Linked DNA regions of Variovorax paradoxus. The protein of the gene in region 1 binds, or shares a complex with, the protein of each later gene. Links are inferred from orthologs where the notes say so. Each region holds a gene or a part of one and is shown in the gene's direction. Other genes may lie near its edges. The genes, in order: QHG62_RS14025, QHG62_RS08995 and QHG62_RS09000.

Region 1 (3,262 bases):
TCCGGCTCCAGGAGAGCACCTACAAGTCGGCCGGTTCCGTGCACGGCTGTGCCCTGTTCACGCTCGAGCCGGGCGGTACCGAGGCCACGATGCACTGCTTCGTCGAGGACGTGGGCCGCCATAACGCCATCGACACCATAGCGGGCTGGTGCGCCATGCAGCCGGCGGGCGCGCTGGCGGGCGACCGCGTCTTCTATACGACGGGCCGGCTCACGAGCGAAATGGTGATCAAGTCGGCGCAAATGGGTGTGCCCATCGTGGTTTCGCGCAGCGGCATCACGCAAATGGGCCACGAGGTGGCCACGCGCGTCGGCCTGTGCGCCATCGGCCGCGCCACCAACCGGCACTTCGTCTGCTATGCGGGTGTCGATCGGCTCGTGTTGCAGCCGGAACTCGCGCGCCGCAATCCGGCCTAAAGGCTGTTCCCCTACTCGCGGTAAGCCCCTGAAAGGCGTCGACGCGCCCGCGTCGGCTATCGTCTCGCCCATGAATGCCTCCCTCCGCCTTGGCTGGCGCACCCTCTGGCGCGATCTGCGCGCCGGTGAACTGCGCCTCTTGATCGTTGCCGTGCTGCTGGCCGTCGCAGCACTCACCGCTGTCGGCTTCTTTGCCGACCGATTGCAGGGAGGCTTGCAGCGCGATGCGCGGCAACTGCTCGGCGGCGATGCGGTGGTAGTGAGCGACAACCCCACGCCCGAGGCTTTCATCACGCAGGCACGCGCATTCGGCCTGCAGGGCACAGGCACCTACGGCTTTCCCACCATGGCGCGGGCCGACGATGCCCAGGGCGGCGCCAGCAAGCTGGTGGCGCTGAAGGCGGTGACCGCGGGTTATCCGCTGCGCGGCAACCTGCAAACCGCGAATACTCCGGATGCGCCTGGCAGCATCACACGCGACATTCCTCCGGGGGGCGAGGTCTGGGTCGATGCATCGCTGCTCGACTCGCTCGCGCTCAAGGTGGGAGACATGCTTCTTCTCGGCGACAGCAGCCTGCGCATCGGGCGCGTGATAACGCTCGAGCCCGACCGCGGTGCGGGCTTCATGAGCTTTTCGCCGCGCGTCATGCTCAACCAGGCGGACGTGCCGCGCACCGGCCTCGTGCAGCCCGCGAGCCGTGTGGGCTACCGCTACGCAGTGGCGGGCGCCGATGCCGACGTCAAGCGCTTTTCCGACTGGGCGGAGGCCACCATCAAGAAGGGCGAAATGCGCGGCGTGCGGCTCGATTCCTTCGAAGGCGGCCGCCCCGAAATGCGCCAGACGCTGGACCGTGCCGAAAAATTCCTGAGCCTCGTCGCGCTGCTTGCGGCGCTCCTGTCGGCCGTGGCCGTGGCGCTGGCCGCGCGCGGCTTTGCTGCCAACCATCTGGACGACTGCGCCATGCTGCGCGTGCTCGGCCAGAGCCAGCGCACCATCGCCATGGCGTATTCGTTCGAGTTCGCGGTCGTCGGCATCGTGGCCAGCAGCCTCGGCGTGGCCATCGGCTTTGCCGTGCACTACGTGTTCGTGGTGCTGCTTGCGGGCCTGGTCGAAACGGCGCTGCCGGCAGCTACCTTGTGGCCCGTGGCTTTCGGCCTGGGCATGGGGCTCACGCTGCTTTTCGCGTTTGGGCTGCCGCCGGTTCTGCAGCTGGCCAAGGTGCCGCCGCTGCGGGTGATCCGGCGCGATGTCGGCGGGCTCAAGCCCGCATCGCTCGCGGTGCTGGGCATCGGCGTGGCCGGCTTTGCCGCATTGCTGATTGCGGCCAGCAGCGACCTGAAGCTGGGCCTGATCGCCGTCGGCGGCTTTGCGGGTGCCGTGGCCGTGTTCGCACTGCTGAGTTGGCTCGCTGTGAAAGTGCTGCGCCGCAGCGTCAATGAAACCACCGCGCCGCGCTGGCTGGTGCTGGCCACGCGCCAGATCTCGGCGCGTCCGGCGTACGCCGTGGTCCAAGTGAGCGCGCTGGCAGTCGGCCTGCTTGCGCTGGTGCTGCTGGTGCTGCTGCGCACCGATTTGGTTGCGAGCTGGCGCAAGGCCACGCCGCCCGATGCACCGAACCGCTTCGTCATCAACGTCATGCCCGACCAGAGCACGGCGTTCCAGAAATCGCTGCGCGATGCGGGCGTGAAAAAGTTCGACTGGTACCCGATGATCCGCGGCCGGCTGGTGGCCATCAACGACAAGCCGGTGTCGCCCGACGACTATGTGGAAGACCGCGCCAAGCGCCTTGTGGACCGCGAGTTCAACCTCAGCAACAGCGTGGAGGCGCCGTCGCACAACAGCATCGTCGCGGGTGCGTGGAAGCCCGACGCGCCCGGCGAAGTGAGCGTGGAAGAAGGCCTGGCCGAAACGCTCGGCCTCAAGCTGGGCGACGTGCTGCGCTTCGACATCGGCGGCATGCAGAACGACGCGCGCATCACCTCGCTGCGCAAGGTCGACTGGGGCTCGATGCATGCGAACTTTTTCGTGATGTACACCGTGGCCGCATTGCCCGATGTGCCCGTGACCTACATGGGCGCCTTCCGCGCACCCGAAACCCGTGGCTTCGACAACGCGCTGGTGCGCAGCTACCCCAACGTGACCAACGTGGACATGAGCGCCACCATCAACCAGGTGCAGCGCGTGCTCGACCAGGTGATTCGCGCGGTCGAGTTCCTGTTCGGCTTCACGCTTGCGGCGGGCCTTGTGGTGCTGTTTGCCGCGGTCACCGCCACGCGTGAAGAGCGCGCGCGCGAGTTCGCGGTGATGCGCGCGGTGGGCGCGCGCGCCAGCCTGCTGCGCCAGGTGCAGCGCGCCGAGCTGGCCGGTGTCGGCCTGCTCGCCGGCTTCCTGGCGAGCATCGTGGCCTCGGTCATCGGCTGGGGCCTGGCGCGCTACGTGTTCGACTTCACCTGGACCGCATCGCCCGTGGTGCCGGTGGTCGGTGCGCTCGCGGGTGCCGTGCTGGCGCTGGCCGCGGGATGGTGGGGGTTGCGCGACGTGTTGCGCCGGCCGGTGGTGGACACGCTGCGGCGCGCGGCCGAATAATTGATAGAGATAGATTTTTTTCTTTAGCCGTGGGCGGGAAGGGCCTGGGAATGCAATACATTCCCCGGCCCTGCATTCATTCGATGAGAACCCCCCTACATGCGCTTGGCGTCATTCCAGATCACCAACTTTCGCTCGATCAACGACAGCGGCTCCATCGATTCCACACAGCTCACGGCAATTCTCGGCCGCAACGACAGCGGCAAGTCGAACCTGCTGCGCGCGCTGCGCAGCCTGAACCCCGCTGAAGGCATAACCG
Region 2 (3,149 bases), 1.0 Mb from region 1 along the record:
GACGACGATGGCTGCGATCAGCCCGCCCAGCCAGGTCTTGGCGGTCCAGCCGCCGACGATGCCCGCAATGAGCGCGGGCGCCAGCGCAAAACCCACCACGCTGCCGCGCAGCGGCTCGTCGAAGTCGATGTCGACGAAAAGCACGTTGGGCGTGTTGAGGCAGCGCGCACCGTAGCTGTTGCGGGTGATGACGGTGTCGCCCTGCCGTTCGACAATTTCTTCGCGGATGGGCACGCCCTGGGCGCCGTTGTAGGCCAGCTTGCGCTCGCGGCGATTGAGCTCTTCACCGCCGGCTATGCGGTCGAACGCCTCTCGCGTGCGCCGGTCGGCATGCATTTGAGCGGCAATCGGGCTGTCGTCGGACCAGCCATGGCGCCGCACGGTGATTTGTTTGCCGGCTACGCGCTCCTGAATCCGGCCTTCGGCCCAGAACTGGGGAACGATCATGCCTCGAGCGAGGCCACGAGCACAGGCTTGGACTCATTGAGCGCCATGCGCCCGGCTTCGATGGTGATGCGGCGCTCGCACTGGGCCGCAATGCCGCGGTCGTGGGTGACGAGCACGAGCGTGGTGCCGAGCTCGCGGTTCAGGTCGAACATCAGGCGCATGACCTGTTCGCCGGTTGCAAAGTCGAGGCTGCCGGTCGGCTCGTCGGCCAGCAGCAGGGCCGGCTGGACCACAAAGGCCCGGGCCAGCGCCACGCGTTGTTGTTCGCCGCCCGAGAGCACCTTGGGATAGTGGCCAAGCCGCTGCCCAAGCCCCACCCGCCCGAGCATCTCCGTGGCGGCCTTTCGGGCATCCTTGCGGCCGGCCAGCTCCAGCGGCAGCATCACGTTTTCGAGCGCGCTCAGGTTGCCGAGCAGCTGGAAGCTTTGGAAGACAAAACCCACGCGCTGCGCCCTGAGGGCCGCGCGCGCGTCCTCGTCGATGGCAAAGATGTCGTCGCCCGCGAGCTTGACCGTGCCGCGCGTGGGAGTGTCCAGCCCCGCGATGATCGACAGCAAGGTGCTCTTGCCGGAGCCCGAAGCCCCCACGATGGCGGCGGTTTCCCGCGCGCCCAAGGTGAAATCGATGTCCTGCAGAATGTCCAGCGTACCGGTCGAGTCTGTAACGGACTTGAACACGTGCTCGACGGCGACAATGGCTTCAGACGGGAGTTGGGACATGGAAAGGCTTTTCGTTTTGAATCGACGTGACTTTATCTTGACCGCCGCCGCATCCGGCATTGCAGGGACATCGGCACTGGCGCAGGCCCAGCCTGCGGCGGCTCGCAAGCCGGTCATTCTGGTGCTTGGCGACTCGCTCAGTGCCGAGTACGGCCTGAAGCGCGGCGAAGGCTGGGTGCCCTTGCTCGAGAAGCGGCTTGCAGAACAGAAGATCCCGGCCGCGGTGGTCAACGCCAGCATCAGCGGCGACACCAGCTCGGGTGGGCGCGCCCGCTTTGCCTCGCTGCTGGCGCAGCACAAGCCCAGCCACGTGGTGGTGGAGCTGGGCGCCAACGATGCCCTGCGCGGCCTGCCGCTTCAGAACACCGAGGAAAACCTGCTGCAGATCACCAAGGCGGCCCAGGCGGCCGGCGCCAAGGTGCTGATCGTAGGCATCCAGGTGCCACCCAACTATGGCGGCGACTACACCCGGCGCTTCGAGGCAGTGTTCGGCAAGGTGGCCAGCACGACCAAGGCGGCGCTGGTGCCCTTTCTTCTGAAGGGGGTGGCCGACGCGCCCGATGCGCTTGCGCTGTTTCAGGCAGACCGCATTCATCCCACGGCTGCGGCGCAGCCCCGGTTGCTCGACAACGTGTGGCCGGAACTGCGCAAGCTGCTTGCCGCCAAATAGGCTCGGCACAAATTAAAAAAGCCGCTGCGGGCCCGAAGGCCCGCAGCGGCTTTTTTATCGAAAGCGTCGATTGGTGAATCAACCGTTCTTGGTTGGCAGGTCGGGCACCGTCGGCGGATCGCGTTCGAGCGATGCCACGTCGGTTTCCGGGTCGCCCGGAGCGAGTCCTTCGCTGCTTGGAGAGAGCTTGCGATTGGCCTTCTCGCGGAGCTTCTCTTCCTTTTTCTTCTTCTTGGCCAGCTCCTTCTGGCGCTTCTCGTAGCCGTAATTTGGTGTTGCCACTGCTTCTCCTTGAGGCGAGACAGTCACGGTGACTGTGCGTAGCCTACTGTAAGCGATAACGGTGCAGTCTCAAGGCAGCGGGCCGGGAGGTGTTTCGAACTCGAACACACCTTGCAAACCTGGATAGCGCTGGTGCATGAACCAGCCCATGGAGGCGGCACCTGCGACCATTGCCAGAACCAGTGCTGCCACCATCCAGCCGACGTGTTCGCCGAGCGGCCAGAAGAAGAATACGGCCGCCGCCGGCAGCAGCGCGGCAAGGGAAGAAAGCCACATCCAGCGCCTGGGCGCCAGCATGGGCTCCCAGGTCTGCGGGTCGATGCCGGCATCGATGAATACCTCGGCAGCAAAGCGCAGCCGGGGCCTCGGCTGGGTGGCAAGCCGCAGCAGCAAGGCGCGCAGGAGCGCGGCCCGGTTGCGAAAGCGCAGCACGCGCGTGGCGTCCGTGGTCAGCGCCAAAGGCAACCTGACTTCGGCGGTTTCGCCGCCGCCCACGGCCCGATGGAAGACCAGCCGCTTGACGATTGCATCGCTCGACGTGAATTCCGTTTTCACATCATGCACGCCTGTGCGCACGTGGCACACCTCATGCCAGGCCAGCACTTGCGGCAAGGCGATGTCGCCCCAGCGCATGCCATCGGCGTCGATTCGGATCGAGCCTTGGCCCAAGTGCGAAAACTGCCGCAGCAGATACCAGAGACCGCCGCCCAGGCCCGCGACCAGCGCGAGCGCGGCCAGCGCGACGATCCCTTCGTTGCCATGCAGGTTCGACCAGTCGTCCTGCAGCAGCACAGCGGCACCCAAGGAGAGCGCAATCAGCGCAAAGAACGCCACCAGGCTGCCGAGCAGGAGCCGGGTGGCCCTGACGTCAGGCACACCCTCCACTGCGCCGCCGCCCTGCCCCATGGCCTCCAGCACGTGCACCGGGACTCTCAGTACGCGCGGCACGACGGTGCTGGCTGTTTGCGCAGGCGCGATGCCGCGCACGGCTTGCGCTGCGGCGGACTGGGTTTTGTGATCGCGATCGCGAG
Region 3 (3,059 bases), 1.0 Mb from region 1 along the record:
CGAAACACCTCCCGGCCCGCTGCCTTGAGACTGCACCGTTATCGCTTACAGTAGGCTACGCACAGTCACCGTGACTGTCTCGCCTCAAGGAGAAGCAGTGGCAACACCAAATTACGGCTACGAGAAGCGCCAGAAGGAGCTGGCCAAGAAGAAGAAAAAGGAAGAGAAGCTCCGCGAGAAGGCCAATCGCAAGCTCTCTCCAAGCAGCGAAGGACTCGCTCCGGGCGACCCGGAAACCGACGTGGCATCGCTCGAACGCGATCCGCCGACGGTGCCCGACCTGCCAACCAAGAACGGTTGATTCACCAATCGACGCTTTCGATAAAAAAGCCGCTGCGGGCCTTCGGGCCCGCAGCGGCTTTTTTAATTTGTGCCGAGCCTATTTGGCGGCAAGCAGCTTGCGCAGTTCCGGCCACACGTTGTCGAGCAACCGGGGCTGCGCCGCAGCCGTGGGATGAATGCGGTCTGCCTGAAACAGCGCAAGCGCATCGGGCGCGTCGGCCACCCCCTTCAGAAGAAAGGGCACCAGCGCCGCCTTGGTCGTGCTGGCCACCTTGCCGAACACTGCCTCGAAGCGCCGGGTGTAGTCGCCGCCATAGTTGGGTGGCACCTGGATGCCTACGATCAGCACCTTGGCGCCGGCCGCCTGGGCCGCCTTGGTGATCTGCAGCAGGTTTTCCTCGGTGTTCTGAAGCGGCAGGCCGCGCAGGGCATCGTTGGCGCCCAGCTCCACCACCACGTGGCTGGGCTTGTGCTGCGCCAGCAGCGAGGCAAAGCGGGCGCGCCCACCCGAGCTGGTGTCGCCGCTGATGCTGGCGTTGACCACCGCGGCCGGGATCTTCTGTTCTGCAAGCCGCTTCTCGAGCAAGGGCACCCAGCCTTCGCCGCGCTTCAGGCCGTACTCGGCACTGAGCGAGTCGCCAAGCACCAGAATGACCGGCTTGCGAGCCGCCGCAGGCTGGGCCTGCGCCAGTGCCGATGTCCCTGCAATGCCGGATGCGGCGGCGGTCAAGATAAAGTCACGTCGATTCAAAACGAAAAGCCTTTCCATGTCCCAACTCCCGTCTGAAGCCATTGTCGCCGTCGAGCACGTGTTCAAGTCCGTTACAGACTCGACCGGTACGCTGGACATTCTGCAGGACATCGATTTCACCTTGGGCGCGCGGGAAACCGCCGCCATCGTGGGGGCTTCGGGCTCCGGCAAGAGCACCTTGCTGTCGATCATCGCGGGGCTGGACACTCCCACGCGCGGCACGGTCAAGCTCGCGGGCGACGACATCTTTGCCATCGACGAGGACGCGCGCGCGGCCCTCAGGGCGCAGCGCGTGGGTTTTGTCTTCCAAAGCTTCCAGCTGCTCGGCAACCTGAGCGCGCTCGAAAACGTGATGCTGCCGCTGGAGCTGGCCGGCCGCAAGGATGCCCGAAAGGCCGCCACGGAGATGCTCGGGCGGGTGGGGCTTGGGCAGCGGCTTGGCCACTATCCCAAGGTGCTCTCGGGCGGCGAACAACAACGCGTGGCGCTGGCCCGGGCCTTTGTGGTCCAGCCGGCCCTGCTGCTGGCCGACGAGCCGACCGGCAGCCTCGACTTTGCAACCGGCGAACAGGTCATGCGCCTGATGTTCGACCTGAACCGCGAGCTCGGCACCACGCTCGTGCTCGTCACCCACGACCGCGGCATTGCGGCCCAGTGCGAGCGCCGCATCACCATCGAAGCCGGGCGCATGGCGCTCAATGAGTCCAAGCCTGTGCTCGTGGCCTCGCTCGAGGCATGATCGTTCCCCAGTTCTGGGCCGAAGGCCGGATTCAGGAGCGCGTAGCCGGCAAACAAATCACCGTGCGGCGCCATGGCTGGTCCGACGACAGCCCGATTGCCGCTCAAATGCATGCCGACCGGCGCACGCGAGAGGCGTTCGACCGCATAGCCGGCGGTGAAGAGCTCAATCGCCGCGAGCGCAAGCTGGCCTACAACGGCGCCCAGGGCGTGCCCATCCGCGAAGAAATTGTCGAACGGCAGGGCGACACCGTCATCACCCGCAACAGCTACGGTGCGCGCTGCCTCAACACGCCCAACGTGCTTTTCGTCGACATCGACTTCGACGAGCCGCTGCGCGGCAGCGTGGTGGGTTTTGCGCTGGCGCCCGCGCTCATTGCGGGCATCGTCGGCGGCTGGACCGCCAAGACCTGGCTGGGCGGGCTGATCGCAGCCATCGTCGTCTTCATCGTCGCCTACCGCATTGGCTTGGCCAGAAAGCGGGGCGAGGCCAGCGGCAACCCCGCGCCTGAAAAGCGCGCGGCCGAGCGTATCGGGCGCTTCGTTCAACAGCACCCCGATTGGCACCTGCGCCTGTACCGCACGCCGGCAGGCTTTCGGGTGCTGGCGATGCACGATGTCTTCAGCCCCGCCGACCAGGCCGTGGCCGAATGCTTCGAAGCGCTGGGCGCCGACAAGACCTATGCGCGCATGTGCCGCAACCAGAACTGCTTTCGCGCCCGCCTGAGCGCCAAGCCCTGGCGCATCGGCATCGGCGAGCACATGCGGCCGCAGCCGGGCGTGTGGCCCGTTTCGCCCGAAAAGCTGCCGCTGCGCGACGCCTGGGTTGCGCGCTACGAAAAGGTCGCCGAAGGCCATGCCGCCTGCCAGTACCTGGAGAGCGCCGGCAACAGCGCCAGCGTGCATCCGAACGCGCTGGCCGTGCAGGAACTGCACGACGAAAAAACCCGGGCGCACAGCGGATTGCCGATCGCCTGAAGGTCGCCTGACGATTGCTTGAAAGAGAAGGCGCGCAGCCCTCGATAATCGGGGGATGTCTTCTCCCAAAGTGATCTTCGGCTTTCATGCCGTTGGCGTGCGCATCAAGACCGCGCCGAAATCGGTGCTCGAAGTGATGTTCGACGCCAGCCGGCGTGATGCGCGTATGAAACAGTTCATTGCCCGCGCGCAGGAGGCCGGCGTCCGGCTGGTCGAGGCCGACGGACTGCGCCTCGCCAAGCTCAGCGGCAGCCACGGCCATCAGGGCGTCGTGGCGCGCGTAGAGCCCGTTGCGCAGATCCGCTCCCTC

The links.
Region 2: the proteins of QHG62_RS14025 (region 1) and QHG62_RS08995 are in contact, whole or in part, in a cryo-EM structure (PDB 9GE8), measured with the Escherichia coli proteins. The link is inferred for Variovorax paradoxus from one-to-one orthologs.
Region 3: the proteins of QHG62_RS14025 (region 1) and QHG62_RS09000 are in contact, whole or in part, in a cryo-EM structure (PDB 9GE8), measured with the Escherichia coli proteins. The link is inferred for Variovorax paradoxus from one-to-one orthologs.

What each region holds. Positions count from the first base shown.
Region 1 is NZ_CP123990.1:2,880,005-2,883,266, forward strand. The notes cover bases 132-3,244. They hold QHG62_RS14025 (ABC transporter permease), read left to right. Parts: upstream 132-486; coding sequence 487-3,003; downstream 3,004-3,244. Other genes in these bases: QHG62_RS14020 (formate dehydrogenase accessory sulfurtransferase FdhD), read left to right, coding at 132-416; QHG62_RS14030 (AAA family ATPase), read left to right, coding at 3,103-3,244. Outside these bases: more of QHG62_RS14020, read left to right, coding at 1-131; more of QHG62_RS14030, read left to right, coding at 3,245-3,262.
Region 2 is NZ_CP123990.1:1,830,382-1,833,530, reverse strand. The notes cover bases 1-3,000. They hold QHG62_RS08995 (arylesterase), read left to right. Parts: upstream 1-1,164; coding sequence 1,165-1,836; downstream 1,837-3,000. Other genes in these bases: QHG62_RS08985 (hypothetical protein), read right to left, coding at 2,188-3,000; QHG62_RS08990 (hypothetical protein), read right to left, coding at 1,915-2,118; QHG62_RS09000 (ABC transporter ATP-binding protein), read right to left, coding at 444-1,166; QHG62_RS09005 (hypothetical protein), read right to left, coding at 1-447. In the rest of the region: more of QHG62_RS08985, read right to left, coding at 3,001-3,105. UniProt on the Escherichia coli protein: TesA is a multifunctional esterase that can act as a thioesterase, lysophospholipase and protease.
Region 3 is NZ_CP123990.1:1,831,316-1,834,374, forward strand. What follows is about bases 1-2,910. They hold QHG62_RS09000 (ABC transporter ATP-binding protein), read left to right. Parts: upstream 1-1,049; coding sequence 1,050-1,772; downstream 1,773-2,910. Other genes in these bases: QHG62_RS08985 (hypothetical protein), read left to right, coding at 1-28; QHG62_RS08990 (hypothetical protein), read left to right, coding at 98-301; QHG62_RS08995 (arylesterase), read right to left, coding at 380-1,051; QHG62_RS09005 (hypothetical protein), read left to right, coding at 1,769-2,749; rlmB (23S rRNA (guanosine(2251)-2'-O)-methyltransferase RlmB), read left to right, coding at 2,805-2,910. In the rest of the region: more of rlmB, read left to right, coding at 2,911-3,059.